Regions from separate parts of the Bradyrhizobium sp. 604_D8_N2_3 genome, predicted to be linked through region 3. Evidence: predicted binding sites of a transcription regulator. Region 3 holds the regulator's gene; each other region holds the start of a gene.
What was found. Region 3 encodes PhoB, which activates phosphate uptake and scavenging genes when phosphate is short. Its sites were predicted from a motif close to TGTCATNNANCTGTCAT; they were not measured.
Positions count from the first base shown of each region.

Region 1: the regulator PhoB is predicted to act here: its motif matches at 1,967-1,983, upstream of AB7245_RS02040 (DUF2794 domain-containing protein).
Region 2: the regulator PhoB is predicted to act here: its motif matches at 2,698-2,714, upstream of AB7245_RS22605 (DUF2278 family protein).

Region 1 covers NZ_JBPWPM010000001.1:422,207-432,573, reverse strand. Annotated here, with positions in the region: gene AB7245_RS02050 (Bax inhibitor-1/YccA family protein) at 1-551, shown strand, start outside; gene AB7245_RS02045 (GNAT family N-acetyltransferase) at 855-1,382, shown strand; gene AB7245_RS02040 (DUF2794 domain-containing protein) at 1,531-1,902, opposite strand; gene AB7245_RS02035 (DUF1223 domain-containing protein) at 2,515-3,291, opposite strand; gene acnA (aconitate hydratase AcnA) at 3,509-6,229, opposite strand; gene ccmA (heme ABC exporter ATP-binding protein CcmA) at 6,473-7,075, shown strand; gene ccmB (heme exporter protein CcmB) at 7,353-8,021, shown strand; gene AB7245_RS02015 (heme ABC transporter permease) at 8,112-8,843, shown strand; gene ccmD (heme exporter protein CcmD) at 8,840-9,025, shown strand; gene AB7245_RS02005 (DsbE family thiol:disulfide interchange protein) at 9,036-9,629, shown strand; gene AB7245_RS02000 (septation protein A) at 9,826-10,367, opposite strand, start outside.
Region 2 covers NZ_JBPWPM010000001.1:4,760,291-4,770,657, forward strand. Annotated here, with positions in the region: gene hfq (RNA chaperone Hfq) at 1-145, shown strand, start outside; gene hflX (GTPase HflX) at 157-1,536, shown strand; gene AB7245_RS22605 (DUF2278 family protein) at 1,615-2,637, opposite strand; gene mazG (nucleoside triphosphate pyrophosphohydrolase) at 2,827-3,681, opposite strand; gene queC (7-cyano-7-deazaguanine synthase QueC) at 3,808-4,521, shown strand; gene AB7245_RS22620 (nitrile hydratase accessory protein) at 4,671-5,048, opposite strand; gene nthB (nitrile hydratase subunit beta) at 5,048-5,707, opposite strand; gene nthA (nitrile hydratase subunit alpha) at 5,704-6,327, opposite strand; gene AB7245_RS22635 (enoyl-CoA hydratase/isomerase family protein) at 6,448-7,254, shown strand; gene AB7245_RS22640 (DASS family sodium-coupled anion symporter) at 7,370-8,842, shown strand; gene AB7245_RS22645 (methionine ABC transporter ATP-binding protein) at 9,076-10,215, shown strand; gene AB7245_RS22650 (methionine ABC transporter permease) at 10,205-10,367, shown strand, end outside.
Region 3 covers NZ_JBPWPM010000001.1:9,006,129-9,016,495, reverse strand. Annotated here, with positions in the region: gene pstC (phosphate ABC transporter permease subunit PstC) at 1-530, shown strand, start outside; gene pstA (phosphate ABC transporter permease PstA) at 532-1,377, shown strand; gene pstB (phosphate ABC transporter ATP-binding protein PstB) at 1,374-2,195, shown strand; gene phoU (phosphate signaling complex protein PhoU) at 2,207-2,923, shown strand; gene phoB (phosphate regulon transcriptional regulator PhoB) at 2,939-3,646, shown strand; gene AB7245_RS43350 (GcrA family cell cycle regulator) at 3,881-4,393, opposite strand; gene AB7245_RS43345 (aspartate aminotransferase family protein) at 4,850-6,058, shown strand; gene argF (ornithine carbamoyltransferase) at 6,058-6,981, shown strand; gene AB7245_RS43335 (Hsp33 family molecular chaperone) at 7,238-8,245, shown strand; gene apaG (Co2+/Mg2+ efflux protein ApaG) at 8,398-8,790, opposite strand; gene AB7245_RS43325 (OpgC domain-containing protein) at 8,971-10,236, shown strand; gene AB7245_RS43320 (SGNH/GDSL hydrolase family protein) at 10,236-10,367, shown strand, end outside.

The DNA of each region.
Region 1 (10,367 bases), 8.6 Mb from region 3:
TGTTCGTCAGCCCCCTGAAGTGGCTGTTCATGCTCGCGCCACTCGCGATGGTGTTCGTGATCTCGGCGGGCATCAACCGTCTCGCCCCCTCGACCGCGCAGATCCTGTTCTGGGTGTTCGCGGCGCTGATGGGCATCTCGCTGTCCTCGATCTTCCTGGTGTTCACGCACACCTCGATCGTGCGGGTGTTCTTCATCACCGCGGCCACGTTTGGCGCACTGAGCCTCTACGGCTACACCACCAAGCGTGATCTGACCGGGATGGGCTCGTTCCTGTTCATGGGCCTGATCGGCATCATCATCGCGAGCCTGGTCAACCTGTTCCTGGCGAGCACGATGCTGCAGTTCATCGTCTCGGTGGTGGGCGTGCTGGTGTTCGCGGGCCTCACCGCCTGGGATACCCAGCGGCTGAAGAACGACTACATCTACGGCTACGCCTCGGCCGGCGGTGACATCGCAGAGCGTGCGGCCATCACCGGCGCACTGTCGCTGTACCTGAACTTCATCAACCTGTTCACGCTGCTCCTGCAGCTCCTTGGCCAGCGCGACTAAGCGCTTCGACGAGAGAACGGATACGAACCCCGGCCGAGAGGCCGGGGTTTTTGTTTGGGCCGGGATGCGCGACGCCCCCCCGCTTGTCATCGCCCGCCTTGTGCGCAATTGCGCACTGGGGCGGGCGATCCAGTACGCCGCAGCGGCTCGGTTCTAGCCGCGCTGTCTCGGAGTACTGGATGCCCCCCTGCGCGGGGCATGACAGCGGAGAAGATTGGAGGGCTGCTGCGCTGGCAATGACGGAGCATGGGGAAGCGGCGTTGCCCCTTCCAGTGACCGCGGGAAGGCTCTAATCTCGCCGCCATGTCCGCACCTGAGATCAGGCCCGCCATTGAGGCCGACCTTCCCGCCATCACCGCCATCTACAAGCAGGCCGTCCGCGAGGGCACCGCGACATTCGAGCTGGCGCCGCCGGATCTGGCCGAGATGACGCGCCGCTACCGCGCGCTGATCGACGGCGGCTATCCCTATTTCGTCGCCATCCTCGATCGTAGCGTCGCCGGCTATGCCTATGCCGGCGCCTACCGACCGCGGCCGGCCTACCGCTTCACGGTCGAGAACTCGATCTATCTCGATCCCGCGTTCCACCGCCGCGGCATCGGCTCATTGCTGCTGGACCGGCTGATCGCTGAATGCGAGGCGCGCGGCTTCCGCCAGATGATCGCGGTGATCGGCGATTCCGCCAATGCCGGCTCGATCGGCGTGCACACGCGCGGCGGTTTCAAGATGATCGGCACGCATCCCAATGTTGGCCTGAAATTCGGCCGCTGGCTCGACACGGTGATGATGCAGCGGGATCTGGGCGAGGGCGCGAGTACGGTGCCGAAATAACCTCGGTCTCGTAGGGTGGGCAAAGCGACTTGTCCGCCGTAGCTCGGAGAGCGAAGGCGGAAGCGTGCCCAGCATGCCCGGTGATTGAGGAAAGATGGTGGGCACGGCGCGGTGCGCCTTTGCCCACACTACGGCACCGTCCGTAAGGCTAAACCACCGCCAATTTTCGATCGATCACCAGCAGCACGCGCTCGAGCTCGTGGCCGCGGCGCAGGATCAGGCCGGTCGCCGAGATCACGCTGTACATGCCCTGCTTGCGCGCCAGCCGCGGGTCCTTCTCGATGCGATAGATCGGCACCTCCGAGGCGCGGCGGAAGACCGAGAACACCGCGCGGTCCTTCAGGAAGTCGATGGCATAGTCGCGCCACTCGCCGTCGGCGACCATGCGGCCGTACAGGTTGAGGATGCGGTTCAGTTCCAGCCGGTTGAATGTCACCCGGTTGGGTTGGGCATTCGCAGCGGTGGGGCGCGCCACGGCGCGCTGCTCGCTCGGATCGGCATCCTCCGGCGTCAGACTCATCGAGCGCCTCCTCATCTCGCGGCATGATCGCATCCGCGAAGGACCGTCCCCGGAACCGCGGATCATGACAATTGCATGATCGCGCCAACTGTTCCCCGCCGCAAGGGGCTCTTCACTCAACTGATTGAATCGGGTGCGAATCGGAGCACACGCAGGAGTGGAATTCTGTCGCGGCAAACCGTCACGGGATCGTTAGAAGGAATCTTGATATCGCCGCTTTTCCGCCAAGCGCCTGCCGCCCTGCATTGCGAAAAGACCTGTGTGCGTTGACCCGGTCCTTTCGGTTCCGGATTCCTCAGCCCCCAGCCCCCCGGGGCCGTCAGGATCGGGTCTGTACGCGCGACAAGGAGGGCCAACGCAAGTTGGTCCTTTTTGGTTTGTGCCGAGATGTTTCCGGCACGACCAACTTCTCTCTGATTAACGCGAAGACAACTCTCACCCCTCATCGTGGGGAGCCGCGAAGCGGTGACTCGCAGGATGAAGGCCGCGCTGCATCAGCCGCGCCTGCATGGTTCTCGCGGCGATGCGTAGCATCGTCCGCCTCGCGCGCGAGGGCGCGCTCCTCACCATGAGGCGTGAGAGCGAGTGCGACGTTGGCGAGAGAGATCGGATCTAGTGCAGCGACGTGTACGCCGCGCCAAGCATCGCACCCGGCTTCTCACGGCTGCCGTCCTGGACATAGACCACAGCGCCGTCGACGCCGTCGCGCGTGAGATTTTCCAACGGCACCGTCCAGCTTTCCGGACGCCCGTTCCAGTCGCCGACCTTGAGCAGGTTGCGCACGACGTTGTGATAGGTGATCTGCTGTCCGCGATTTTCGCCGCGGCTGATTGCGATCGGCACCGATTTCGTGATCGAGCAGATCCAGACCTCACCGTGCGAGACCGCCGACTCCTTGCTCGCCGCCACCGACACGTTGATCTGCTTGCCTGCAAGCGACATCGTCACCGGCACGCTCATTACGCCTGTGCCGTTGTCGGTCTTGCCGATCGCGCTCTCGATGCCGGCGCGATCGCTGCCGATGACATGCGTCGAACCGTTGACCACGACTTGCGGCGTATAGACCTCGCGGTCGCCGCGCATGCGCGAATAGGCGCGCTGCCGCGCCGAGAAGCGCGAATCCGCAAGCGTGTCCTTCCAGCCGAGATAATCCCAATAGTCGATCGGCATGCTCAGCGCGATGATCGACGGGTCGTTGGAGAGATCGCCGATGACCTGGTCGGCGGGCGGGCAGGAGGAGCAGCCCTGCGATGTGAAGAGCTCGACTACGGCGCGAGGATCAGCCTCGGCGGGACGGATGACGGCGACGATGGCGCAGATACCAAGTGCTCCCGACCAGAGTGCACCGGACCAGCGCGAAACCAGATTAGAAGCCATCATTGCAGTCATGTTGAACGTCACACCTCGCACGCGTGGGGGAAGATCCTATCGCCTGATGGTCACCGTAGTCTTACGGGCATCGTACACTCAACCGTCCGGGGCGAGGTTTTCCGCCGGGCGGGACCATCGGACGCGTGTTCTAACGCACGAAGGCGGCCTTGTGATAGGCCGCCCTCGTTTAACCTTCTACTCACGTCGCGGTGAGCCACCGTTCACAAATTCGCGCTTAGGCCGCGAGCTTGCGCAGCACGTAGTGCAGAATGCCGCCGTTCCGGTAGTAATCGAGCTCATCCAGCGTATCGATGCGGCAAAGCAGCGAAACCCGCTGCAACGAACCGTCGCCGGAGACGATCTCCGCGGTCAGCTTCTGACGCGGCTTCAGGTCGCCGACCAGGCCGCGCAGCGTGACCTTCTCGTCGCCCTTCAGGCCGAGCGACGACCAGGAGGTGCCTTCCTCGAAGGTCAGCGGCAGCACGCCCATGCCGACCAGGTTGGAGCGGTGGATACGCTCGAAGCTCTGGCAGATCACGGCGCGGACGCCGAGCAGGCGCGTGCCCTTCGCAGCCCAGTCGCGCGAGGAACCGTTGCCGTATTCGGCACCGGCGAACACCACCAGCGGCACCTGCTCCTGCTGGTACTTCATCGCGGCGTCGTAGATCGACATCTGCTCGCCGTCGGGCCAGTGCTTGGTGAGACCGCCTTCCGGGATATTTCCGTCAGCGCCCTTCAGCATGAAGTTCTTGATGCGGATGTTGGCGAAGGTGCCGCGCATCATCACTTCATGGTTGCCGCGACGCGTGCCGTACTGGTTGAAGTCGGCCGGACGCACCTGGTGTTCGCTGAGATATTTGCCGGCGGGCGAGGTGAGCTTGATCGAACCGGCCGGCGAGATGTGGTCGGTGGTGATCTTGTCGCCGAACATGGCGAGGATGCGCGCCTCGATGATGTCGGTGACCGGCTCCGGCTCCTTCTTCATGCCGTCGAAATAGGGCGGGTTCTGCACATAGGTCGAGCTCATGTTCCAGCGGTAGGTCTCGCTCTCGACCGTCTTGATCTTGCGCCAGTTGGTGTCGCCCTTGAACACGTCGGCATACTTCTTCTTGAAGATCGACGCGGTCACGAACTTCTTCATGAAGGCGTTGATCTCCTTCGTCGTCGGCCAGATGTCCTTGAGGTACACCGGCTTGCCGTCCTTGCCTTCACCGAGCGGCTCGACGGCGAGGTTCTTGGTGACGCTGCCCGCAAGCGCGTGGGCGACGACCAGCGGCGGCGAAGCGAGATAGTTCGCCTGCACGTCCGGCGAGACGCGGCCTTCGAAGTTGCGGTTGCCGGAGAGCACGGCGGCCGCGACGATGCCGTTGTCGTTGATCGACTTCGAGATCTCCTCGGGCAGCGGACCGGAATTGCCGATGCAGGTGGTGCAGCCGAAGCCGACCAGGTTGAAGCCGACCTTGTCGAGATCGGCCTGCAGACCGGAATCGGCGAGATAGGCCGCGACCACCTGGCTGCCCGGGGCGAGCGACGTCTTCACCCACGGTTTTGCCTTGAGGCCCTTGGCGGCAGCGTTGCGCGCAAGCAGGCCGGCGCCGATCAAGACGCTCGGATTCGAGGTGTTGGTGCAGGAGGTGATGGCGGCGATCACGACGTCGCCATGACCGATCTCGAAGTTCTTGCCGTCGACGGCAAAGCGCTTCCCGGGCTCGTCGGTCTTCTTGTACTCGGTGCCGAGCGCGAGCGAAAAGCCTTCGGCGACCGACGGCAGCGCGATGCGGCCTTCGGGACGCTTCGGACCGGCCATCGAGGGAACGACGTCGCCGAGGTCGAGGGTCAGCGTTTCCGTGAACACCGGATCGGCCGACTTGGCGGTGCGGAACAGGCCCTGCGCCTTGGCATAGGCCTGCACCAGCGCGACGCGCGCCGGAGCGCGGCCGGAGGTCTTGAGGTAATCGAGCGCAGCAGCGTCGACCGGGAAGAAGCCGCAGGTCGCGCCATATTCCGGCGCCATGTTGGCGATGGTCGCCTTGTCGGCGACGGACAGGTGATCAAGGCCGGGACCGAAGAACTCGACGAACTTGCCGACCACGCCGAGCTTGCGCAGCATCTGCGTCACGGTCAGCACGAGGTCGGTGGCGGTGACGCCTTCCTTCATCGCGCCCTTCAGCTTGAAGCCGACGACGGTGGGCAGCAGCATCGACAGCGGCTGGCCGAGCATGCAGGCTTCCGCCTCGATGCCGCCGACGCCCCAGCCGAGCACGGCGAGACCGTTGACCATGGTGGTGTGGGAGTCGGTGCCGACCAGCGAGTCGGGATAGGCGACCTCGAAGGTGCCGGTCTTCTTGCCGACCGTCATCTTCTCCTTCTTGGTCCAGACCGTCTGGGAGAGATATTCGAGATTGACCTGATGGCAGATGCCGGTGCCGGGCGGCACGACCGAGAAGTTCGAGAACGCCTTCTGGCCCCACTTCAGGAACTCGTAGCGCTCCTGGTTCTGCTTGTATTCCTCGGTGACGTTCTTGCCGAAGGCCTTGTTGTCGCCGAAGAAATTCACGATCACGGAGTGGTCGATGACGAGGTCGACCGGCACCAGCGGGTTGATCTTCTCGGCATCGCCGCCGAGCTTCTGCATCGCGTTGCGCATCGCGGCGAGATCGACCACGGCCGGCACGCCGGTGAAATCCTGCATCAGCACGCGGGCCGGGCGGAATGCGATCTCATGCTCCAGCGACTTCTTGCGCAGCCACTTCGACACCGCCACGATGTCTTCCTTCTTGACCGTGCGGCCGTCCTCGTTGCGCAGGAGGTTCTCGAGCAGAACCTTCATCGAATAGGGGAGTTTCGAAATTCCCTTCAGACCATTCTTCTCGGCCGTGGGCAGGCTGTAATAGACATAGGTCTTGGCGCCGACCTTGAGGGTCTTTTTGCATTTGAAGCTGTCGAGCGAGGTCATGTAGGAAATCCCAATTGTTAGTTATACCCGGCAAGGGGTATTTTAACACCGTCAGCGAGTCCGGCTGGGTCGCTTGCAGGGGCAGGTTAAGTTGCTGCATCAAGTAGTTCCGGGCTTATAGAAGCTTTCTAACCGCGCCGCCACAGCCACAAACGTGCCGCAGCAATCCGCGAGCCAAAAATTCCCATGCGCTACCCCAAGATTTCCTGAGGCCAGGCTTTGAGCGGATTGAACCAAGGCAAGATGCAGCTGTCCGGACGCGGGGTCGTCTGCGTGCGCGGCGGCCGCGAGGTGTTCTCCGGGCTCGATTTCGAGGCGGTCTCGGGCGAGGCCGTGGCGGTCGTGGGCCGCAACGGCTCGGGCAAGACCTCGCTGCTGCGGCTGATCGCGGGTCTGCTGATTCCGGCCGGCGGGACAATCGCGCTCGCCGGCGGCGATGCCGAGCTGACGCTGCCGGAGCAGTGCCACTATCTCGGCCATCGCGACGCCCTGAAGCCAGCACTGAGCGTGGCGGAAAACCTGTCATTCTGGGCTGATTTTCTGGGCGGCGAGCGCAGTGATGCGGCCAAGAGCCTCGCCATCGTCGGGCTCGATCACGCCACTCATTTGCCGGCCGCCTTCCTGTCCGCCGGCCAGCGCCGCCGTCTGTCGCTGGCCCGGCTGCTGACGGTGCGCCGCCCGGTCTGGCTGCTGGACGAGCCGACTACGGCGCTGGACGTGGCCGGCCAGGAGATGTTCGAGGGCCTGATGCGGGAGCATCTGGCCCGGGGCGGCATGATCATCGCTGCGACCCATGCGCCGCTCGGCATCGATTCGCGGGAGCTGAGGATTGGGGGTTCAGCATGATTCCGATGGACCCTCAGTTTTCCAAGCGGCCGGGCCCGGCTCTCTCCGTTCCCTCCCCCCTTACGGGGGAGGGTCGGGGAGAGGGGTGCGGCACGGTAGGGCGATTCGGTTCTAGCGCTGGGGAGGCGAGCGCTCTGTCGCTCGCCGTCAGCCCTTCAAAAGCATCTCTCTCGGGGCTACCCCTCTCCCCCGCCCTCCCCCGCAAGGGGGGAGGGAGCGCAGTTTGCCTGGGGCACGAATCAGGCTCCCATGGCGGCCTCGACGTCGGATACACCCCATGACCGCCCTGTCCGCCCTCATCCGCCGGGACATCCGGATCGCGCTCCGCGTCGGCGGTGGGGCATTGATCGGCGTGCTGTTCTTCCTGACCGTCGTCGTCCTGATGCCGTTCGCGGTGGGGCCGGATCTGGCGCTGCTGTCGCGGCTCGGGCCGGCGATCCTGTGGCTCGGCGCGCTGCTGGCAAGCCTGCTCACCCTGGACCGGCTGTTCATGGCCGACCACGAGGACGGCTCGCTCGACCTGATCACGATGAGCCGAACGCCGCTGGAACTCGCCTGCGCCGCCAAGGCGCTGGCGCATTGGCTGGCCGCCGGCCTGCCACTGATTGTCGCAACCCCGGTGCTCGGCCTGCTGCTCAACCTCGACATGGTCGCGACCGGGGCGGTGGCGCTGACGCTCCTGGCCGGTACGCCGGCGCTGACCTTCACCGGCATGATCGGCGCGGCGCTCGCGGTGACGCTGCACCGGGGTGGACTGTTGATGGCCGTGCTGGTGCTGCCGCTGTCGATCCCGGTGCTGATTTTCGGGGTCGCGGCCTCGCAGGCCGTGATCGTCGGTCCCATGACGTTCGGCGCGCCGTTCTCGATCCTGTGCGCGCTGTCGCTGGTCAGCCTCGTCATCGGCCCTTTCGCGGCGGCGGCGAGCCTGCGCCATGGTCTCGATTGAAATGGGCCGGATGCCCTTGACCCCGATCAACTTTCGCTGCGCGCTTTTATGCTGATTGCGTGAGTGCTGACCTGTGATTATCAGAATACCATGACGCTGATCGATCTCGCCAATCCGACACGGTTCCTCGCGCTGACGGCGCGGCTGCTGCCGTGGCTTGTGGCCGCGACCGTCATCCTGCTCACCATCGGCCTCTACCAGTCCGCTCTCGCGCCCGACGACTACCAGCAGGGCGCGACGGTGAAGATCATGTTCATCCACGTGCCCAACGCCTGGCTGTCGATGTTCGTCTGGGGCGTGATGAGCATCGCCTCATTGGGCACGCTGGTGTGGCGGCATCCGCTCGCCGACGTCGCCGCCAAAGCCGCCGCGCCGATCGGCGCCGCCTTCACCTTCCTCGCGCTGCTCACGGGATCGCTGTGGGGCCGGCCGATGTGGGGCACCTATTGGGAATGGGACGCGCGGCTGACCTCGGTGCTGATCCTCTTCCTGATGTATCTCGGCCTGATGGCGCTGTGGCGCGCGGTCGAGGATCCCTCGCGCGCGGCGCGCGCCGCCGCGGTGCTGACGCTGGTCGGCGCGATCAACCTGCCGATCATCAAGTTCTCGGTCGACTGGTGGAACACGCTGCACCAGCCGGCGTCGGTGATGCGCATGGGCGGCTCGACGCTCGACAAATCGTTCCTGATTCCGCTGCTGCTGATGGCCATCGCGTTCACGCTGCTGTTCGTCACGTTGCATATCGCGGCGATGCGCAACGAGATTTTGCGCCGCCGTGTCCGCTCCTTGCAGATGATGCAGGCGAGCCAGAAGGCCGCATGACGATGTCACTTGGTCCCTACGCGTCCTTCATCGTGACGTCCTATGCCGCGGCCGCGCTCGTCGTCGTGATCCTGATCGGCTGGATCGTGCTCGACTATCGCAGCCAGACCGAGCGCCTGCGCGAGCTCGACCGCAGCGGCGTCACGCGCCGCTCCGGACGCAGCGCAACGGACACGCCGTGAGCGATCAATCATGAGCGATCAACCGACTTCCGCTCCGCCGCAGCGCCGCACCTTCCTGATGGTGCTGCCGCTGATCGCCTTCATCGCCCTGGCGCTGCTGTTCTGGTTCCGGCTCGGCAGCGGCGATCCCTCGCGGATTCCGTCCGCGCTGATCGGCCGGCCGGCGCCGCAGACCGCGCTGCCGCCGCTCGAGGGATTGCAGGCCGACAGCGCGCAGGTACCGGGCCTCGATCCCGCCGCGTTCAAAGGCAAGGTCAGCCTGGTCAATGTCTGGGCGTCCTGGTGCGTACCCTGTCATGACGAAGCACCGCTCCTGACCGAACTGGCAAAAGACAAGCGCTTCCAGCTCGTCGGCATCAACTACAAGGACGCGGCCGACAACGCGCGCCGTTTCCTCGGCCGCTACGGCAACCCGTTCGGCCGCGTCGGTGTGGACGCCAACGGCCGCGCCTCGATCGAATGGGGCGTCTATGGCGTGCCGGAGACGTTCGTCGTCGGGCGCGAAGGCACCATCGTCTACAAGCTGGTCGGACCGATCACGCCGGACAATCTGCGCACGGTGTTGTTGCCGCAGATGGAGAAGGCGTTGAAGGCAGGGAGCTGAGCTCCGCTCTCGCGCGAGCGCAGGGGCCAGCACCACGCACCGCTGTCATGCCCCGGCTTGACCGGGGTATCCAGTACGCCGCGGCCTCACCGTATCTCACGACTGTCTCTGGAATACTGGATCGCCCGGTCAAGCCGGGCGATGACAGTTGAGTGTATGGCCGCATTTCAGCTCGCAATGACGAGCTGAGAGACCGTCAGCCCTTCCGCACATCCCCCGCGTCGGCCTCGCTCGCCTCCAGCGACGCCGGCTCGATCCCGTAGCGCTTGGTCAGCGGCATCTGGGCGATGGCGAAGACCATCGTGATCGGCGTGACGCCGAACACCTTGAAGTTCACCCAGAAATCCGTGCTCTGGGTGCGCCAAACGATCTCGTTCAGGATGGCCATGCCGGCGAAGAACAGCGCCCAGCGCAGCGTGAGGATGCGCCAGCCCTGCGGGGTCAGGTTGAACATCTGGTCGAACATGACGGCGATGAAGGAGCGGCCGAACAACAGGCCGCCGCCGAGGATCGCCGCGAACAGGCCGTAGATGATGGTCGGCTTGACCTTGATGAAGGTCTCGTCGTGCAGCACCAGCGTCAGCGTGCCGAACACCAGCACGATCACGCCTGTCACGATCGCCATGATCGGGATATGGCGCGTCACCACATAGGACGCGATCATCGCCGCCACGATCGCGACCATGAAGGCGCCGGTCGCGGCGAACAGATTGAACTTCGCATTCACGAAGAAGAACA
Region 2 (10,367 bases), 4.2 Mb from region 3:
GGGCATCGTGACCTGGTTCGACAATTTCTGTTTGCTGCTTCGGCGCGACGGTCACTCGCAGCTTGTCTACAAGCATGCGATCTCGACCATCATGCCGGGCGCTCCGATCCAGTTGTTCGAAGGCGGCGAGGATCAGCCGGCTTGAGAGTGATCTGATTGGAACCCCGGAATTTCGACGGGGAGGCCGACCGTCCGCGGTCGGCAGGGGCGAAGCAGACGGGGCGGGTGCTTGTCATCGGCCCCTACTTGCGTGTGCGCGCGGGCGGTGCCGACACGCAATCGGAAAGCCATGTTCAGCGTGACGCGGAGGCCCGGCTCGATGAGGCCGCCGGCCTCGCGCGGGCGATCGACCTCGTCATTGCCGACGCCATCATCGCGCCGATCAGCCAGATCCGCCCCGCGACCTATATCGGCAAGGGCAAGGTCGAGGAGATCGCCGCGCTGGCCAAGAGCCTCGATGTCGAGCTCGTGGTGATGGATTGCGCGCTGGCGCCGATCCAGCAGCGCAATCTCGAGAAGGAATTGCACGCCAAGGTGCTCGACCGCACCGGGCTCATCCTGGAAATCTTCGGCCGCCGCGCCAAGACCAAGGAAGGCTCGCTCCAGGTCGAGCTTGCGCATCTCAACTACCAGCGCTCGCGCCTCGTTCGCTCATGGACCCATCTGGAGCGCCAGCGCGGTGGTTTCGGATTCATGGGCGGTCCCGGCGAGACGCAGATCGAGGCCGACCGCCGCCTGATCCAGGAGCGCATCTCGAAACTCGAGGGCGAACTGAAGAAGGTGCAGGCGACGCGGCGGCTGCATCGCGCCGGGCGCCAGCGCGTGCCGTATCGAGTCGTCGCGCTGGTCGGCTACACCAATGCCGGCAAGTCGACGCTGTTCAACCGCCTGACGCGCGCCGACGTTCAGGCCGCCGACATGCTGTTCGCAACACTCGATCCGACCCTGCGCGCGCTCACCTTGCCGCATGGCGGCAAGGCGATGCTGTCCGACACCGTCGGCTTCATCTCCAACCTGCCGACCCAGCTCGTCGCCGCCTTCCGCGCCACGCTGGAAGAGGTGCTGGAAGCCGACGTCATCCTGCATGTGCGCGACATCTCGCACGAGGATGCCGAGGCCCAGCAGAGCGACGTCGACGCGGTGCTGCGCCAGCTCGGCATCAATCCCGACGACAGTGGCCGCATCATCGAGGTCTGGAACAAGATCGACCGTTACGAGCCTGACAAGCGCGAAGAGCTTTTGAACATCGCCGCGCGCCGGCCGGAAGATCACCCGGCGATGCTGGTGTCGGCCGTGTCAGGCGAGGGGATCGATGCACTGCTTGCGGCCATCGAGGAACGTCTCGCCGCAAAGCGCACCACGCTTGATCTCTCCATCGACGCCGCCGACGGCGCCGGCATCAGCTGGCTGCATCGAAATGCGGAGGTGCTGGCGAAAGAGCTGCACGACGGCCGCTTCGACATGACGGTGCGGGTCGACGAGACCAAGCGGGATATCGTGGTGAACCGGTTCGATGCCGTGCCGCGCGTGGCGTGATCCGAAGGGCGCGGTGCGCCCGACCGGCCTGCGTGCGATATCGACCATATCCGCGTTTCTGGGTTGAGGCGCGTAACGCTAGAATGGAATGGTCAGGCCCGGATTCTTCGCTTGCGCCTTGGTATAGGCGACGCCGTGGATCTTGATCCCGCGCTCGTCCAGCAGTGAAATGATGCCGCCCTGGTTCGACAACTCCATCGGCTTCTGCACGACGACGGCGAGCGTGCCGCCGGCCGCGATCTTCCCTGACAGGACCATCTTGTTCTTCTGCTTGTCGGCCAGCATCCAGCCGGTGAGATCGATGTCGCGATCGGCCGTATTGAGCAGCGTGACGACTTCCCGCTCGGGCGTCTTCAAGGCATTGACGAGTGCTGCGATGATGCGCACGAGTCCGTCAGGCATTTGCCCGGTCGGAGGAGCGGTCGGATCTGGCGGCTGTGTCGGCGCGCCGAGATCGATGGGGTCACCGGTCTTGTCGTCGGTGTGCCAGGCCTGCGTCTGGAATTTGAGGAAGACCGCCGTCCATAGCTTCTGATCCGGGAATTCGAACACCAGCCCGCCGTCTTGCCATGGCCCGTTGTCGCCCGAGAACCGTCCGATTGGGTTTCCCTGATTCATATGGATGTCGTGGATGCCGCGGCCCGGCCGGAAGCCGAAATAATTGTCCGCCTTGGTCTCCGGCCCCCATGTCTCACCAAATGCGTAGATCATCGCGCTTTCGTTTGAGAGCGCGCGCTGGACGAACTGGTCGAGCTTCTCGTTGAGGTCATTGTCCGGTCCGGGCACGGACAGCGGCAGCGGGATCATCTCCTGGGGCTGCATCAGATTGCCGCGAATGAAGTCCAGCGCGGTGCTGGCCGGCTTCGGCGGCTGCGGGTGCAGGCCCTCGGGCAACGCCGCGAGTTGATCGGTGATCGGATGGACAAAGTGCGATCGCACCAGGAACTCGACTTCGCTTCCGTCGCCTGACTGCACATTGACGGCGATGCGGAAATCCGCGTTGTCCGCCACGACATGGACTTGATAGTGCGGCGACTGGCCGGTGCCGAAACGCATCGCGATCGGGCGTCCCTTGAGGACCGAATAGTGCTTTAATGGCATCGCACTCACCTGAGGTGGGATTTCGGCTGCGCAGGCTCCGTTGCTCAACTTTAGACTGCTTGTCGTGACGGTTTCATGGCTTGACTACGATCCGCCATGACCGCGCTGCATTCGGGAAAAGATGCTGACCTATATCTCCTTCGTGACCGCTTCGATCCTTGCGGGCACGCCGATGGAGCAGGCCACAAGCTAGCGACGGGCCTGCGAGCGAGTCTCTGATACCGGTTTCGCCTCACTCTTAGCCGCATTCCACAGCGCGTCCATCTCCGCCAGCGACGCCTGCTCGAGCGTCCGGCCCTGCGCCTCGAGCGCGCGCTCGATGAAGGCGAAGCGCCGCTCGAACTTTGCATTCGTCGCGCGTAGCGCGGCTTCCGGATCGGCGTCGACGTGGCGGGCGAGGTTGACCAGTGCGAACATCAGATCGCCGGTCTCTTCCGCCAGCCCCTCGCTGTCGTTGCGGTCGAGCGCGGCCTCGATCTCGTCGGCTTCCTCGCGGATTTTCGCCAGCACCGCGCGCGGGTCGTTCCAGTCGAAGCCGACGGTCGAGGCCTTGCGTTGGAGCTCCATCGCGCGCGTCAACGCGGGCTGGCCGGCCTTGACGCCCGAGAGTAACGACTTGTGCGTCGGCGTTTCCTCCGGCGGCCGGCGCGCCGCACGTTCGGCTTTCTCCTCGGCCTTGATGCGGTCCCAGACCTCCTTGACGTGGGAGGCGGCGAGGTTGCCGTCCTTGTCGGCGAAGACATGGGGATGGCGCCGGATCATCTTGCGGGTGATGGCCTCCACGACGTCGCCGAAGGCAAAGGCATTCTGTTCTGATGCCATCTGGGCGTGGAACACGACCTGGAGCAGGAGGTCGCCGAGCTCTTCGCGCAGGTCATCGAGATCGCCGCGGCTGATGGCCTCGACCACCTCATAGGCTTCCTCGATCGTGTAGGGCGCGATGGTCGCAAAATCCTGCTCGAGGTCCCAGGGGCAGCCGGTCACCGGCGTGCGCAGCGCTGCCATGATCTCGATCAGGCGGGAAATGTCACGGGAAGGGGTCATTGCGGGGCAGTCTCCTGGGTCCAAAACCTTATGCCAAAAGCGGCCCGCCGTTCCCAGCGCGGCGCGGCGGAACAGGCCGATTTCCACCGATTGGCGGCAGATTGGCGAGGTGCTAAAGCGCGGGCCATGAGTGACGCATTTTCATCACAAACCGCGCTGGTGCTGTTTTCCGGCGGCCAGGATTCCACCACCTGCCTCGCCTGGGCGCTCAGCCGCTTTGCACGCGTGGAGACACTGGGATTCGAGTATGGCCAGCGCCATGCCATCGAGCTCGCCTGCCGCGCCCGGCTGTTCGACGGCATCAAGGGCCTGCGCGCAGACTGGGCCGCAAGGCTCGGCGAGAGCCACACGCTGTCGATCCCGACGCTGGCCGCCGTGTCCGAAACGGCGCTGACGCGCGACGTGGCCATCGCGATGGGCGCCGACGGCCTGCCGAACACGTTCGTGCCGGGCCGCAATCTCATCTTTCTGACCTTTGCCGCGGCGCTGGCCTACCGGCGCGGCATCACAGACATCGTCGGCGGCATGTGCGAGACCGACTATTCCGGCTATCCCGATTGCCGCGACGACACCATCCGCGCCATGCAGACCGCGCTCTCGCTCGGCATGGCCAGGCCATTCGAGCTGCATACGCCGCTGATGTGGATCGACAAGGCGGCGACGTGGAAGCTCGCCCATGACCTCGGCGGCGCAGGGCTGGTCGATCTCATCCGCGAGCACTCGCACACCTGCTATCTCGGCGAACGCGGCGCGCAGCATGAGTGGGGTTTCGGATGCGGCGAGTGCCCGGCGTGCAGTTTGCGGGCGAAGGGATGGCGGGAGTTTGCGGCGGGGCGCTGAGGCCACATATTCGGTGTCATCACCCGCGAAAGCGGGTGATCCAGTATCCCAGAGACTGTGCTTGAGTCGAGAGGCCGCGGCCTACTGGATTCCCCGCTTTCGCGGGGAATGACAGCGGAGGGCTTGGCACGAGCGTGCCTCTTACCGAACTACCGAAAATCTTCTTCCCGCAGCTCGATCGGCTTGCCGTGCGGCGTCCGATCCGCGGCGTGGTCCCAGGCGTCGCGGTAACGGTGCAGCGTCTCCGCCGATGCGACGCCCTTGCTTGCAACCAAACCTTCCAGCGTGGCGAGCCAGTGCAGGTAATAGGTCTCGCCCGTATCAGGGTCGCCGGCGGCTTGCGCACGCTTGATCTCGGAGGCCAGGGCTGCGGCCCATTCCGGCCAGGTGAACACGCCGCGCTCGTGCAGCGTCAGCGCCATCGCAAACGCATGCGCTTCCCAGGGGGCGCGGAACACCGGGCCGTCGTCATCGCGCGGGATGCTCGGAATGGCCGCCGTCGCGGCGGCCGCAGCCGTGCTGCTCATCACGCCGGGTCCAGATAGGGTTCGAAGGCATCGATCGACACCTTCAAGGTCGGATCACCGTCCGCGCCCCAGAGATCGCGGCCCTCGAACACCACCGTGTAAAGCCATTGCGGATTTTCGCCGAGCTCCATCGCCGCCGAATCCGGAAATACGTGGCAGCCGTGGTTCAGCTCGACGACACCGACATGGCCGCGCACATAGCGCGGCAGCCGCGTATGCGTGGTCGGATGAATGTTCCTGGCGCGGACGCGGTCGCCGATGTTGAATTTTGCCGGCGCCGGAGCAGGGCGGGCGAACTTGCCGCGCACCATGACGCGCTCGACATTGGCGAGGTCGAACTTGCCGTGCTTGAGCGCCTTTGCAGGCTGCATCGCGTGACCGGCGGCGACCTCGTCCCGGGTGAGGTAGCCCTTCTCGATCAGCATCTCCTCGAGCCCGAGAAACCATTTCTTGTAGTAGGAGCTCGAGAGATAGACGTGCGGCGGCAGCGTCTCGCGATAGAAGCGCGAGGTGTCGATGTTGAACGCGCCTGCCGCGCCCATCGCGCGCACCATGGCGAGAACACGCGATTCCCACTCCTCGTGAAACATCGGCTCGTTCGGCTCGGCCTCGACCTTGCCGAACCCGTCCATGCCGCCCATGTCGTGGACGCCGTTCACGAGGGCGCTCCAGGCGTCTTGGGAAAGCCGGTGCCGATCATGGAATCGCGCGTGACGAGCTCGGCAAGCTGCTCCTCGCTCCAGCCTTCGGTGCCCGCGGGACGCATCGGCAGCACCAGGAAGCGGGTCTCGGCGGTGGAATCCCAGACACGGATTTCCATGTCCTTGGGCAGCGTGACGTCGAAATCGGCAAGCACGCCGCGCGGATCCTTCACCGCGCGCGAGCGGTAGGGCGCGGCCTTGTACCAGACCGGCGGCAGCCCCAGCATTTCCCAGGGGTAGCAGGAGCACAGCGTGCACACGACCATGTTGTGGCGCTCTGGCGTATTCTCGACCACGACGAGATGGTCGCCGACGCGGCTGACGTGGCCAAGCGTGCCGATGGCCTTCGAGCCATCCTCCAGCAGCGCCTTCTTGAACGCAGGATCGGTCCAGGCCTTGGCGACGACGCGCGCGCCATTGTGCGGCCCGATCCTGGTCTCATAGGCCTGGATGATGGCGTCGAGCGCGGCCGGCTCGACATAACCTTTTTCTGTCAAGATCGTCTCGAGCGCGCGCACGCGCAGCTCGGTCTCCGACAGCTCGGAATGGTCGTGATGATGGTCGTGATCGTGGCTCATGGTGCAAAGATAGGCGCAATGGTCCCTGCCTGTCGAGTATGCGCTGGGGCGCAACCGGGTCCCATATTCGTGAGGCCGGATGTAGGCTAGCCTCGCAGCAAAGCGGATAAGGAGACATCGGTGACGGACTTCGTGACGATCGAGAAGGGGCTCGGACCGGAGGGGCGGATTGCGGTGGTACGGTTCGACCGCGGCGACGGCATCAACGCGCTCTCGCCGGAGGCGCTGCGCCAGCTCACCGCGGCCGCGCGCAGCTTCGAGGATGATGCCGCAACGTCCGTCGTGGTTCTGACGGGCAGCACCAGCGCCTTCAGCGCCGGCTTCGACTTGAAAGATGCCGAGGGCCGCTCGCGCAAGGACATGGATCTCGGCACGCTGCGGCGGCATCTCAAGCTCGGGCCGCGTCTGACCCATGCCTGGCATGAGATGGAGCAGATCACGATCGCCGCCATCGAGGGTTTTTGCGTCGGCGGTGGCGTCGCGCTGGCCGTGGCGCTCGACTTCCGCGTGATCGGGCACGACGCGCATCTGCGCGTGCCCGAGATCGGGCTCGGCATGAACATGAGCTGGCAGAGCATCCCGCGCATGCTGCATCTGATCGGGCCGGCCCGCACCAAGCAGGCGGTGATCCTGGCCGACCAGCGCATCTCGGCCGATGAGGCCTACGAGTGGGGTTTGGTGGAGCAGGTGGCCGATCCCGGCCATGCGTTCGATGCCGCCATGGAGCTTGCCCGGAAGGTCGCCGCGCAGCCGCCGCTCTCGGTCGCCATGACCAAGCTGACCGTCAACCGGCTGGCACATGCGCTGGACGATCTCGCCAGCCATATGGACGTCGACCAATTCGCGCTGGCGAGTCTCACCGAAGATCACAAGGAGGGCGTAGAGGCGTTCCTGACCCGCCGCAGGCCGCGCTTCAAGGGGCGGTAGAACGTGAAGTCAGGCCATTGATCGCACCGCGGACAGTCCGTATACGCCGCGCTAGGACAAAAACGGCTCGGCCAACGGGCGGTACAATGCGACGACAATCGAGGGGGGAGGGCCCATGGCCGCTAGCTCGCAGACGCCTCAGGCAAAAGGGTTTAGCTGGAAGCTGATCGCGCCGCTCGTGGTGTGGCTGGCCATCTATCTGTGGCCGGTGCCGACGGGTCTCAACGCCAATCAGTGGCACTATTTTGCCGTGTTCGCGGCCGTCATCACCGGACTCATCCTGGAATCGATGCCGGTCGGCGCGGTCGGGTTCATCGGGCTGACGGTCGCGGGCGTCGCCGGCTATATCGATCCCGATCCCGGCAAATCGCTGCGCTGGATGCTGGCGGGTTTTGCCGAGAGCACGGTGTGGCTGATCGTCGGCGCCTTCGTATTCTCGATCGGTTATCGCAAGAGCCAGCTCGGCCGCCGTATCGCGCTGGTGCTGGTGCAAAAGCTCGGCCACAACACGCTCGGTCTCGGCTACGCGGTAGCGATGTCGGACTTCCTGCTGGCACCAGCGACGCCTTCCAACACCGCGCGCAGCGGCGGCATCGTCTATCCCATCATCAGCAACATCCCGCGCATCTACGGCTCCGAGCCTGGGCCGACCGCCGGCAAGATCGGCACCTATGTGATGTGGACGGCGTTTGCGGCAACCGCGATTACCAGCTCGCTGTTCTTCACCGCGCTCGCGCCCAACGCGGCCGCGCTTGCGATCGCCAAGAGGACCGCCGGCGTCGAGGTGAGTTGGGCGCAGTGGTTCGTCGGCTTTGCGCCGCTCGGCATCCTCCTGATGATCCTCGTGCCGCTGCTCAGCTATGTGGTCTGCCGTCCCGAGGTGAAGCACAGCCCGGAGATCTCCGAATGGGCGGCCAAGGAGGTCAGCGAGATGGGCCCGATGTCGCGCAACGAGTGGATCATGCTGGCTCTGATCGTCCTCGCGATGTTCCTGTGGATCGCGGGCTCGAGCCCGGACATCCACGTGCCGCTGCTCGGCTCGAACTTCGTCAACGCCACCACCGTCGTGTTCATCGTGATCTCGCTGATGCTGGTGACGGGCGTGATCGAGTTCGCCGACATCGTCAGCGAGAAGAGCGCCTGGGAGGTGTTTTTCTATTTCACCTCGCTGCTGACGCTGGCCTCGGGCCTCAACGAAATCGGCTTCATCAAATGGTTCGCGACCGAATACGCCAAACCGCTCGCGGGGCTGTCGCCGTCGACCGCGATGCTCCTGCTGGTCGCGCTGTTCTTCTGGATCCACTACTTCTTCTCGAGCATCACCTCGCATGCCGCAGCCGTGCTGCCGGTGGTGCTCGCGGTCGGATCGGGCATCCCCGGCCTGCCGGTCACGACGCTCGCCATGCTCTGCATGTATTCGCTCGGCCTGATGGGCGTGATCTCGCCTTACGCGACGGGACCCGCGCCGATGTATTTCGGCAGCGGCTATATCGGGAAGGGCCAGTTCTGGGGCTTTGGGCTGCTGTTCGGGCTGCTCTATTTTGCGGGACTGCTGCTGATCGTGCTGCCCTGGTTGCAGATCAGCTGAGCGGGGCCGGAAGCTCATACCCCCGGCAGACGAATTTTCTTCGCCGGGGTGGGATTGGGAAAACTTCGTCCAACTCCCCGCAAATATCTGACATTGCAAGGAAGACCTGAAAAAGCGATGGTGTGTGCTGCAGTGCAGCGCGTTCCACCCGAACCCTCGCCGCGATTTCACTCTCCGTCGCTTGACGCGACCGGTTCCCGCATGCCCCACGGGGGCAGCAGGAACTGTTGTGCATGAAGGCCGCCTCCATGAACGCCCACCAATCGCTCGCGATCGGACAGAAGATCGAAACGCTTGAAGCGATTTCACCTGCCGCCCAGAACGCTGACGCGATGGTCCGTTTCGAAGGCATCTCGAAGATCTATCCGGCCTATCGCGGCAAGCCCGGTGTCAACGCGCTGCAAGACATCGACTTCGCGATTGCGCGCGCCTCGATCACCGGCGTCATCGGCCGCTCCGGCGCCGGCAAGTCGAGCCTGGTCCGGCTGATCAACGGGCTGGAGAAGCCGACCACGGGCCGCGTGATCGTCGACAACAGCGACATCTCGGCGCTGGCAGGTCGCGAATTGCGGCTGGCGCAGCGCTCGATCGGGATGATCTTCCAGCATTTCAACCTGCTGTCGTCGCGCACGGCGGCCGACAACATCGCGCTACCGCTGGAGATCGCCGGCTGGGCCAAGTCCGACGTCAAGGCCCGCGTGGCCGAGCTGCTGGCGCTGGTCGGCATCGCCGACAAGCACGACCGCTACCCTTCTGAACTCTCGGGCGGCCAGAAGCAGCGCGTCGGCATTGCCCGTGCGCTGGCGACGCGGCCGAGCGTGCTGCTGTCGGACGAGGCGACCTCGGCGCTCGACCCGCAGACCACGCGCGCGATCCTCGATCTGCTCGCCAACATCAATCGCGAGCTGGGCGTGACCATCGTGCTGATCACCCACGAAATGTCGGTGGTGCGCCAGCTCGCCAAGGAGGTCGTGGTGCTCGACGCCGGCCACGTCGTCGAGAGCGGCCATGTCGCCGACATCTTCACTCATCCCAAACATCCGATCACGCAGTCCTTCCTCGCCGAAGTCATCGGCGACAGCCTGCCGGTGTCGCTTGCGAGCCGGATCGTGGCGGAGCCATCTGCCGGCGGGCAGGCCGTGATCCGCGTCCAGGTGCGCGGGGCAGGGGCCGGCGACACGGTGGTGGCGCGGCTTGCCCGCGAGCTCGGTCTCGACGTGGCGCTGCTGTCGGCGCGCATCGACGAGATCGGCGGCCAGCATGTGGGCTCATTGACCCTCGGTATTCCCGGTGGCGAGGACGCGGTGACGCGCGCGCTCGCCTGGCTCTCTCAATATCAACTCCCGGCGGAGCGTCTCGGCTATGTCGCCTGAACTCATCAACCTCATCGTCCAGGCAACAGGCGAAAGCCTGTACATGGTCGGCATCGCGGCACTGCTCGGCACCGCCTTCGGCCTGCCGCTCGGCGTGTTCCTCGCGACCAGCCGGAAAGGCGAGCTGTTTGCGGCGCCCACCATCAATCGCG
Region 3 (10,367 bases):
ACACGTTCCAGCCCTTCATGATCAAGATCTTCGACGGCATCCCGGTGCTGGGCGCGATCTTCGCAGGCCCGCCGTCCTATCTCAGCCTGTTCAACGCGGCGCTGATCCTCGCCATCATGGTGCTGCCCTTCATCACCTCGATCTCGGTCGACGTGTTCAAGACGGTGCCGCCGGTGCTCAAGGAAGCCGCCTACGGCGTCGGCTGCACCACCTGGGAAGTCGTGCGCAGCGTGGTGATCCCCTATACCCGCGTCGGCGTCATCGGCGGTGTCATGCTGGCGCTCGGCCGCGCGCTCGGCGAGACCATGGCGGTGACCTTCATCATCGGCAACTCGTTCCGCATCTCGTCGTCGATCTTCGCCCCGGGCACCACGATCTCGGCGGCGATCGCATCGGAGTTCGCCGAAAGCGACGGCCTGCACCAGTCCGGCCTGATCCTGCTCGGCCTGCTGCTGTTCGTGCTGACATTCTTCGTGCTCGCGGCTGCACGGTTGATGCTGATGCGTCTTGAAAAGAAGGCGGGGAAGTAACATGAACCCGATCTACGCACGCCGCCGCCGCATGGACATCGTCATCCGTGTGCTCTGCCTGGCTGCCGCTGCCTTCGGCGTCACATGGCTCGCGCTGATCCTGATGACGCTGCTCTACAACGGCATTGCCGGCCTGAACCTGGAGCTCTTCGTTGCGGACACGCCGCCTCCGGGCTCGACCGAGGGCGGCCTGCGCAACGCCATCGTGGGTTCGATCATCATGACCGTGCTCGGCGTCGGCATCGGCGCGCCGCTCGGTCTGTTCGCCGGCACCTATCTCGCCGAGTACGGCCGCAACGACCGCCTGACCTCGGTGATCCGCTTCATCAACGACATCCTGCTCTCGGCGCCCTCGATCATCATCGGCCTGTTCATCTATGGTGCGGTGGTGGTGCCGATGCGCGGCTTCTCGGCGATTGCCGGCTGCCTCGCGCTTGCGGTGATCGTCATCCCGGTGGTGCTGCGCACGACCGAGGACATGCTGCTGCTGGTGCCGAACGCACTGCGTGAGGCGGCCTCGGCGCTCGGCCTGCCGCGCTCGCTGGTGATCAAGCGCATCGCCTATCGCGCGGCGCGCTCGGGCCTCATTACCGGCGTGATGCTGGCCACCGCCCGCGTCGCCGGCGAGACCGCGCCGCTGCTCTTCACCGCGCTGTCGAACCAGTTCTTCAGCCTGGGTCTGAACAAGACGATGGCGAACCTGCCGGTCACCATCAACAATTTCGTGCAGAGCCCCTACGCCTACTGGAAGCAGCTCGCCTGGAGCGGCGCGCTGCTCATCACCCTGACCGTTCTTGCCCTGAATATTGGCGCGCGCATTCTGAGCGCCGAGAGGACCGCAAAATGAGTGATCTTTCCGTATCGATGAGCGCGGCCGGTGGTTTGCCCCAGGCGCCGGTGCTGCCCGAAGCTCCGGCCAAGGTGACGGTGCGCAACCTCAATTTCTATTACGGCGAGCACCACGCGCTGAAGAACATCAATCTGGCGCTCGGCACCAACCGCGTCACGGCGTTCATCGGCCCGTCTGGCTGCGGCAAGTCGACCCTGCTGCGCATCTTCAATCGGATGTACGACCTCTATCCGGGCCAGCGCGTCACCGGTCAGCTCATGCTCGACCAGACCAACGTCCTCGACCCCAAGCTGGACCTCAATTTGCTGCGCGCCCGCGTCGGCATGGTGTTCCAGAAGCCGACGCCGTTCCCGATGACGATCTACGAAAACATCGCCTTCGGCATCCGTCTCTATGAGAAGATCTCGAAGTCCGAGATGGACGACCGCGTCGAGAAGGCGCTGCGCGGCGGCGCGCTGTGGAACGAGGTCAAGGACAAGCTCAACGCCTCCGGCCTGTCGCTCTCCGGCGGCCAGCAGCAGCGCCTCTGCATCGCCCGCACGGTCGCGGTGCGGCCCGAGGTGATCTTGTTCGACGAGCCCTGCTCGGCGCTCGACCCGATCTCGACCGCCAAGGTCGAGGAGCTGATCCAGGAGCTGTCCGAGAACTACACGATCGCGATCGTCACCCACAACATGCAGCAGGCGGCGCGCGTCTCCGACAAGACCGCCTTCATGTATCTCGGCGAGCTGATCGAGTTCGACGACACCAGCAAGATCTTCACGTCGCCGACCGACCGGCGCACGCAGGATTACATCACCGGCCGGTTCGGCTGAGGAGACGGAACATGGGTTCTGAACATACCGCAAAGGCCTTCGACACCGACCTCCAGGAACTCACGCGCCTGGTCGCCGAGATGGGCGGCATCGCCGAGCGCATGATCGTCGATTCCGTCGACGCGCTGATCCGCCGCGACGTCGCGCTCGGCCAGCGCGTCGTGACCATCGACGCCGAGCTCGACGCGCTCCAGAAGAAGATCGAGGAGCGCGCCGTTCTCACCATCGCGCGCCGCCAGCCGATGGCGGTGGATCTGCGCGAGATCGTCGGCGCCATGCGCGTCGCGACCGATCTCGAGCGGATCGGCGACCTCGCCAAGAACATGGGCAAGCGCGTCGCGGCGCTGGAGACGGATTTCCATCCGCTCAAGCTGTTCCGCGGTCTGGAGCACATGACCGACCTCGTGCAGCAACAGGTCAAGTCGGTGCTGGACGCCTATGCCGCGCACGATCTGCCGGCGGCAATGGCGGTGTGGAAGGGCGACGAGGAAGTCGACGCCATCTGCACCTCGCTGTTCCGCGAGCTCCTCACCTACATGATGGAGGATCCGCGCAACATCTCGTTCTGCATCCATCTGATGTTCTGCGCCAAGAACATCGAGCGCATCGGTGACCACGCCACCAACATCGCCGAGACCGTGTTCTACATGATCGAGGGCCAGGCGATCACCGACAAGCGGCCGAAGGGCGACATGACGACCTTCGCCACGACGGTCCCGAACACTTAAGGAGCGACGAACACCATGGGCGCACGCATTATGGTGGTTGAGGACGAGGAAGCTCTCACCGAGCTTCTCCGCTACAACCTCGAAGGCGACGGCTATGACGTCGAGACGGTGATGCGCGGCGACGATGCCGACACCCGCCTCAAGGAGCACATCCCCGATTTGATCGTGCTCGACTGGATGCTGCCGGGCCTCTCCGGCATCGAGCTGTGCCGGCGGCTGCGCACCCGGCCCGAGACCAAGCAGCTCCCGATCATCATGCTCACCGCGCGCGGCGAGGAGAGCGAGCGGGTGCGGGGCCTTGCGACCGGCGCCGACGACTACATCGTCAAGCCGTTCTCGGTCCCGGAGCTGCTGGCACGCGTGAAGGGCCTGCTCAGGCGCGCCAGCCCCGAGCGGCTCGCCACCGTGCTCGCCTATGGCGACATCGAGCTCGACCGCGACAAGCGTCGCGTGGCGCGCTCGGGCCGGCCGATCGATCTCGGCCCGACCGAATATCGCCTGCTGGAGTTCTTCCTGGAGCATCCCGGCCGCGTGTTCTCGCGCGAGCAGCTGCTCGACAGCGTCTGGGGCCGTGACATCTACATCGACGAGCGCACCGTCGACGTCCATATCGGGCGCCTGCGCAAGCTGCTCAATCTCGGCCGCGAGCAGGACCCGATCCGCACCGTCCGCGGCGCGGGCTACGCACTGGACGATCGCTTTGCGAAGGCGGAGCAAGCGTAAGGGGTTGCTGTGGCAGACGTGATTTAGCGGGCTGCCACCGCATCCTCGATGTCGTCCCTGCGAACGCAGGGACCCATAACCACAGGGAGTGGTTTGGCGAAGACTCGGAGTGATCATCCCGCGCAATAACTACGCGCCGGGATTATGGGTCCCTGCGTTCGCAGGGACGACACCGAGTGAGTTGAGCCGTCATCGCGTGACGGCGCCGTCTTCGTAGTCAGCTAATCCGATACCTCAGCGCGGACCCGGCTTCGCCGGCGCGCGCCGGCGATCGGCCGCGGGCTGATACGCCACGCGCGAGTGCTGGGCGCAGTAGGGCAGGCCGGAGAGCGCCTTGCCGCCGCAGAAGAAGAAATCCGGGCTCGAGGGATCGCCGACCGGCCAGTGGCAGGTGGCCTCGTTCAGCTCCAGCAGCGACAGCCGCTGGCTCATCGGCACGACGTTGTCGTAGGTGACCGGTTCGGCCTCGACCTCGACTTCGAAGGCTTGCGCCAGCGCGGTGTTGCCGCGCGCGATCGGGCGGGTCACCCGCATCATGTGCTGGGCGGGGCGTGCCTTGCGCGGCCGCGGCGCTGCCGATGAAGGGCTCTTGGCGCGGCCCGACAGGCCGAGCCGGTGCACTTTGCCGATTACGGCATTGCGGGTCACATTGCCGAGTTCAGCGGCGATCTGGCTGGCCGAAAGCCCGGCCTCCCAGAGCTTTTTCAGCTGCTCGACGCGATCATCCGACCAGGTCAAAACGGTCATTGCACCCTTTCCTTCGCCGGCGCCTGCCATCCTGGCGGCCGCACGGCGAATGCCTAAGCTTCGAAAAACCCGTGCCGCCAGAATCCCTTAAGGCTCGCCGGGCGCACCAGATGCGCCCGAACGCTTACGCCGGTACATGAGGACTTAGAGGATCAGAACTGCTGCACGAGATGTCGTATCTGACAAGCCAAACGCTACAATATGGCGTGACTCACGCGCAAGAGTCCGCCGACTCGCTTCCACATGTTCCGTGGCGGAAATACGCAAAATCGCCACCGCAAGACTACGGATTCTGCGTTTCGCGAGGCTTTCCGGGCGGCATTGACACCGGTTTCACCAGGCATAAGATAGTCTCGCGTGCCGCCCTTAAAAGGCGGCACGTTTCGTTTTCCGGGCCGGTCAATGGTGCGTTGCGCAATGCACGCTCACGCCGTCCGCAACATTCAAGTGATCGTCATGACTAACAGCGCAGCGCCGCATTTGCTCCCCGTTTTCGCCAGGTCCGACCTCGGTTTCGAGCGCGGTGAAGGCTGCTGGCTGATTGCGACCAATGGCGATCGCTATCTCGATTTCACCTCGGGCGTGGCGGTGAATGCGCTCGGCCATGCTCACCCTGCGTTGGTCAAAGCGTTGCAAGAGCAGGCCACCAAACTCTGGCACATGTCGAACCTGTTCCAGAGCCCGGACGGCGAGAAGCTCGCCGCGCGTCTGTGCAACGAAAGCTTCGCGGACTTCGTGTTCTTCTGCAATTCCGGCGCCGAAGCGCTGGAAGGTGTGATCAAGCTCGTCCGCCATCATCACTTCTCCAAGGGTCATCCGGAACGTTACCGCATCATCACCTTCGAAGGCGCCTTCCACGGCCGCACGCTGGCAACGCTCGCCGCGACCGGTTCGGCAAAATATCTCGAAGGGTTTGGCCCGCCGATGGACGGCTTCGACCAGGTCCCGCATGGCGATATCGACGCCGTCAAGAAGGCGATCGGTCCGCAGACCGCCGGCATCCTGATCGAGCCGATCCAGGGCGAGGGTGGCGTGCGTTCGGCAACGCCCGCCTTCCTGAGGGCGTTGCGCCAGCTCTGCGATGAGAAGGGCCTGCTGCTCGCGTTCGACGAGGTGCAGACCGGCATGGGCCGCACCGGCGATCTGTTCGCGCATCGCCGCACCGGCGTCACGCCTGACGTGATGTCGCTGGCCAAAGCGCTCGGTGGCGGCTTCCCGATCGGCGCGGTGCTGGCGACCGCGGACGCGGCTGCCGGCATGGGGCCCGGCTCGCACGGCTCGACCTTCGGCGGCAATCCGCTCGCGATCTCGGCTGCCAACGCCGTCCTCGACGTCATGCTCAAGCCCGGCTTCTTCGATCACGTGCAGAAGATGTCGCTGCTGCTCAAGCAGAAGCTCGCCTCCGTGATCGATCGTTATCCTGACATCGTCAGCGAAGTGCGCGGCGAAGGCCTTCTGATCGGCATCAAGGCCGTGGTGCCATCAGGCGATCTCGGCGCGGCATTGCGCAACGAAAAATTGCTCACGGTCGGCGCCGGCGACAATGTCGTGCGCTTCCTGCCGCCCTTGATCGTCACCGAAGCCGAAATCGAGGACAGCGTCGGGCGGCTCGAGCGCGCCTGCGCCGCGATCTCGTCCAGTCAGACCAAGCGGGCGGCGAGCTGATGAGCAAGTCCCCGAAGCACTTTCTGGATATCAACGAGCTCCCGTTGTCGGAGCTCAAGAGCATGCTCGCGGCCTCCTCCGCCATGAAGGCGAAGCAGAAAGCGCACCAGCCGGTGAAGCCGCTGGAAGGCAAGACGCTGGCGATGATCTTCGAGCGTCCCTCCACGCGCACCCGCGTCTCGTTCGACGTCGCCATGCGCCAGCTCGGCGGCGAGCCCATCATGCTGACCGGCGCCGAGATGCAGCTCGGCCGCGGCGAGACCATCGCCGACACGGCGCGCGTGCTGTCGCGCTATGTCGACGCCATCATGATCCGCATCCTCAATCACGAGGCCCTGCTGGAGCTGGCGGAATATGCGACGGTGCCCGTCATCAACGGCCTGACACGGCGCTCGCACCCTTGCCAGGTGATGGCCGACCTCATGACCTACGAAGAGCATCGCGGCCCGATCGAGGGCAGGACGGTGGCCTGGACCGGCGACGACAACAACGTGCTGGCGTCCTGGGCGCATGCCGCCGAGCGCTTCAAGTTCAAGCTCAATGTCGCGACGCCGCCGGAGCTTGCGCCGAAAAAGGTAATGCGGGACTTCATCAAGGCCACCGGCGCGCCGATCGTGCTCGGCACCGATCCCGAGGCCGCCGTGAAGGGGGCCGACTGCGTCGTCACCGACACCTGGGTGTCGATGGGCGACAAGGAAGGTGAGCACCGTCACAACGTGCTCAAGCCCTATCAGGTCAATTCGAAGCTGATGTCGCTGGCCAAGCCCGATGCGCTGTTCATGCATTGCCTGCCCGCCCATCGCGGCGAGGAGGTCACCGACGAAGTGATCGACGGCCCGCAATCGGTCGTGTTCGACGAGGCCGAAAACCGCCTGCATGCGCAGAAGGGCATTCTGGCCTGGTGCTTTGACGCGGTGAAGTAATCTCACTTGTAGCCCGGATGGAGCGCAGCGAAATCCGGGTTTGTGTCCGCAGTTGGAGTGGTCCCGGATTGGGCTACGCTCCATCCGGGCTACGCGGGCTATCGCGTAATCCTGTGGCTATGGGTCCCGTATCAGCGCTTTGCGCGCGCCGGGACGACATCGAATTTGCAGGATCCTGAGCGATCATAAGTGCATCCGGAACACACCACCCTTGAGCCCTCTTCCATTTTCCTCCATCGACCCCAGATAAAGCGCCATGGTTTCCCAATCCCCTGACATGAATACCGGGCCTGAAGGCCCGGTTCGCGCACCATCAGCGGTTCCCATCGATGACGCCGTGCTGCCTTACGAGGTCGACGCACTCGACGTGCGCGGCCGCCTCGTGCGGCTCGGTCCCGCGCTCGACGAGATCCTGACCAAGCACGATTATCCCGCTGCCGTGGGCAAGCTGCTCGGCGAGGCCATCGTGCTGACGACGCTGCTCGGCTCGGCGCTGAAGTTCGAGGGCCGCTTCATCCTCCAGGCCCAGACCGACGGTCCGGTGTCGTTCCTGGTCGTCGACTACATGGCGCCGGATCGCCTGCGCGCCTATGCGCGCTACGATGCCGAGCGCCTCGGCGAGACAAAAGATTCCGGCACGCTTCTCGGTAACGGTCATCTCGCCATGACCATCGACCAGGGTCCCGACATGAGCCGCTACCAGGGTCTGGTCGCGCTCGACGGCGGCAGCCTGGAAGATGCCGCCCACGAATATTTCCTGCGCTCCGAGCAGATCCCGACGCGCGTGCGTCTCGCGGTCGGCGAGGAGTGGCGCTCGAACGACGGCGGCAAGCATCGCTGGCGCGCCGGCGGCATGCTGATGCAGTTCCTGCCGAAGGCGCCCGAGCGCGCGCGGCAGGCCGATTTGCATCCCGGCGATGCGCCCGAAGGCGCGGAGGTGCATGCTGTCGCCGAAGACGACGCCTGGGTCGAGGCGCGTTCGCTGGTCGAGACCGTCGAGGACGTCGAGCTGATCGACCCCGAACTCTCCGGCGAGCGGCTGCTGTTCCGCCTGTTCCACGAGCGTGGCGTGCGCGTGTTCAATCCGCTGGTGCTGAAGGCGCAATGCTCCTGCTCGCGCGACGCGGTTGGTGCGATGTTGAAGAGCTTCTCGCCCGACGACCGCGCCGCCATGGTCAAGGACGACAAGGTCGTCGTGACCTGCGAGTTCTGCTCGTCGGTGTACCAGTTCACGCCGCACGAGGCCGGCGTGGAAGACGCGTAGGCGTCGCATCCTCCGTCGTTGCGCGCGCAGCGAAGCAATCCAGTCGTAGGGTGGGCAAAGCGCAGCGTGCCCACTATCTTATGCGCCACGTTTGGAATGGTGGGCACGGCGCTTTGCGCCTTTGCCCACCCTACGGCGCCTACGGCACCGGGCTAATTCAACACCCGCTTGTTGTCCGGGCTGTCCAGCGAGAACGTCGGCACGTCGATCTCGAAGCGTTCGCCGCTTTCACTGACCATCTGGTAGCGGCCGGTCATGAAGCCCGAGGCGGTCGCGAGCGGCACGCCGGAGGTGTATTCGAAGCGCTCGCCGGGAGCCAGGGTCGGCTGCTCGCCGACGACGCCCTCGCCCCTGACCTCCTGCTGGCGGCCGGTGGCGTCGGTGATGATCCAGTGCCGCGTCTTCAGCTGCACGGTTTCGTCGCCGGAATTGGTGATGACGATGGTGTAGGACCAGAAATAGCGGGAGCGGTCAGCCGACGACTGCTCCGGAACAAAGTTCGGCTCGACGGTCACTTCGATCTGGCGGGTCACGGCGCGATACATGGCGGCCATCATAACGAAAACCCGGCCGGGAACCAACGCCCGCAGGCGGTTTTGGTGACATCGTGCCGCCAGAATTGCCGAGGAAGTAGACCCAATGTGATCCGGCCGCTTTGCGAGACGACGGCCGGACCTGTACACTCCATGACACGTCGCGATTTGCGGAAGGGTTTCGAACCCCCGATGACCATTGCCGACCAAGTGACGGGATCGACGATCGCGGGAACCGGCAAGCCTGCGGAGGCCAGACCTGCGGAGGCGAAGCCGCGCTCCGCCGCGCCGGCCATCACGCTGCCCGCCATCGGCGAGCGCGAGCTCCGGCTCGACCTGTTCCGCGGGCTCGCGCTGTGGCTGATCTTCGTCGACCATCTGCCGCCGAGCCTTTTGACCTGGTTCACGATCCGCAATTACGGCTTCAGCGACGCCACCGAGATCTTCATCTTCATCTCCGGCTACACCGCGGCGTTCGTCTACGGTCGTGCCATGCTCGAAAGCGGCTTCGTCGTCGCCACCGCGCGCATCCTGCGGCGCGTCTGGCAGATCTATGTCGCCCACGTCTTTCTGTTCACGATCTTCCTCGCCGAAATCTCCTACGTTGCGACCAGGTTCGAGAACCCGCTCTACACCGAAGAGATGGGCATCATGGATTTCCTCAAGCAGCCCGATGTCACGATCGTGCAGGCGCTGCTGCTGCGCTTTCGTCCGGTCAACATGGACGTGCTGCCGCTCTATATCGTGCTGATGCTGGCGCTGCCCTTGATCTTGTGGCTGATGAAATGGCGGCCCGACGTGACGCTCGGCCTCTCGGTCGTGCTCTACGCGGTGACCTGGGAATACGACCTCTATCTGTCGGCCTATCCGAACGGCTTCTGGGCGTTCAATCCCTTCGCCTGGCAATTGCTTTTCGTATTCGGTGCATGGTGTGCGCTCGGAGGTGCGCGACGCATGTCGCGCATCCTGGCGTCCCGCGTCACGATGTGGATATCGATCGCCTATCTCGTCGCGGCGTTCTACGTGACGCTGACCTGGTATGTGCCGCAGCTCTCCCACTTCATGCCGAGGCGGCTCGAGCAGTGGATGTATCCGATCGACAAGGCCGATCTCGACGTGCTGCGCTTCACGCATTTCCTGGCGTTCGCCGCGCTCACCGTTCGCTTCCTGCCCCGGGAATGGCCGGGCCTGAAATCGCCCTGGCTGCGGCCGCTGATCCTCTGCGGCCAGCATTCCCTCGAGATCTTTTGTCTCGGCGTCTTCCTCGCCTTCGCCGGCCATTTCATCCTGGCCGAAGTCTCCGGCGGCGCAGCCATGCATGCGCTGATTAGTCTCTCCGGAATCCTGATCATGTGGGGCGTTGCATGGGTGATTTCGTGGTACAAGCGCGTGGCTGACAAGAGCGGTGCGAAAACCAAAAACGCCGTCGGCAACGCCGATCTGGCGGGAGGGGGCTGATGAAGGCGAAGGTTCTCCTGAGCCTGGTCCTGCTGTGCGGTAACCTCGCCGCGCCCCTGGCGCGCGCGGGCGATGCCGTGCCGGCTGCTCCGGCCGCGCCCCCGGCCTGCGAATTGCCATCCTATCTGCTC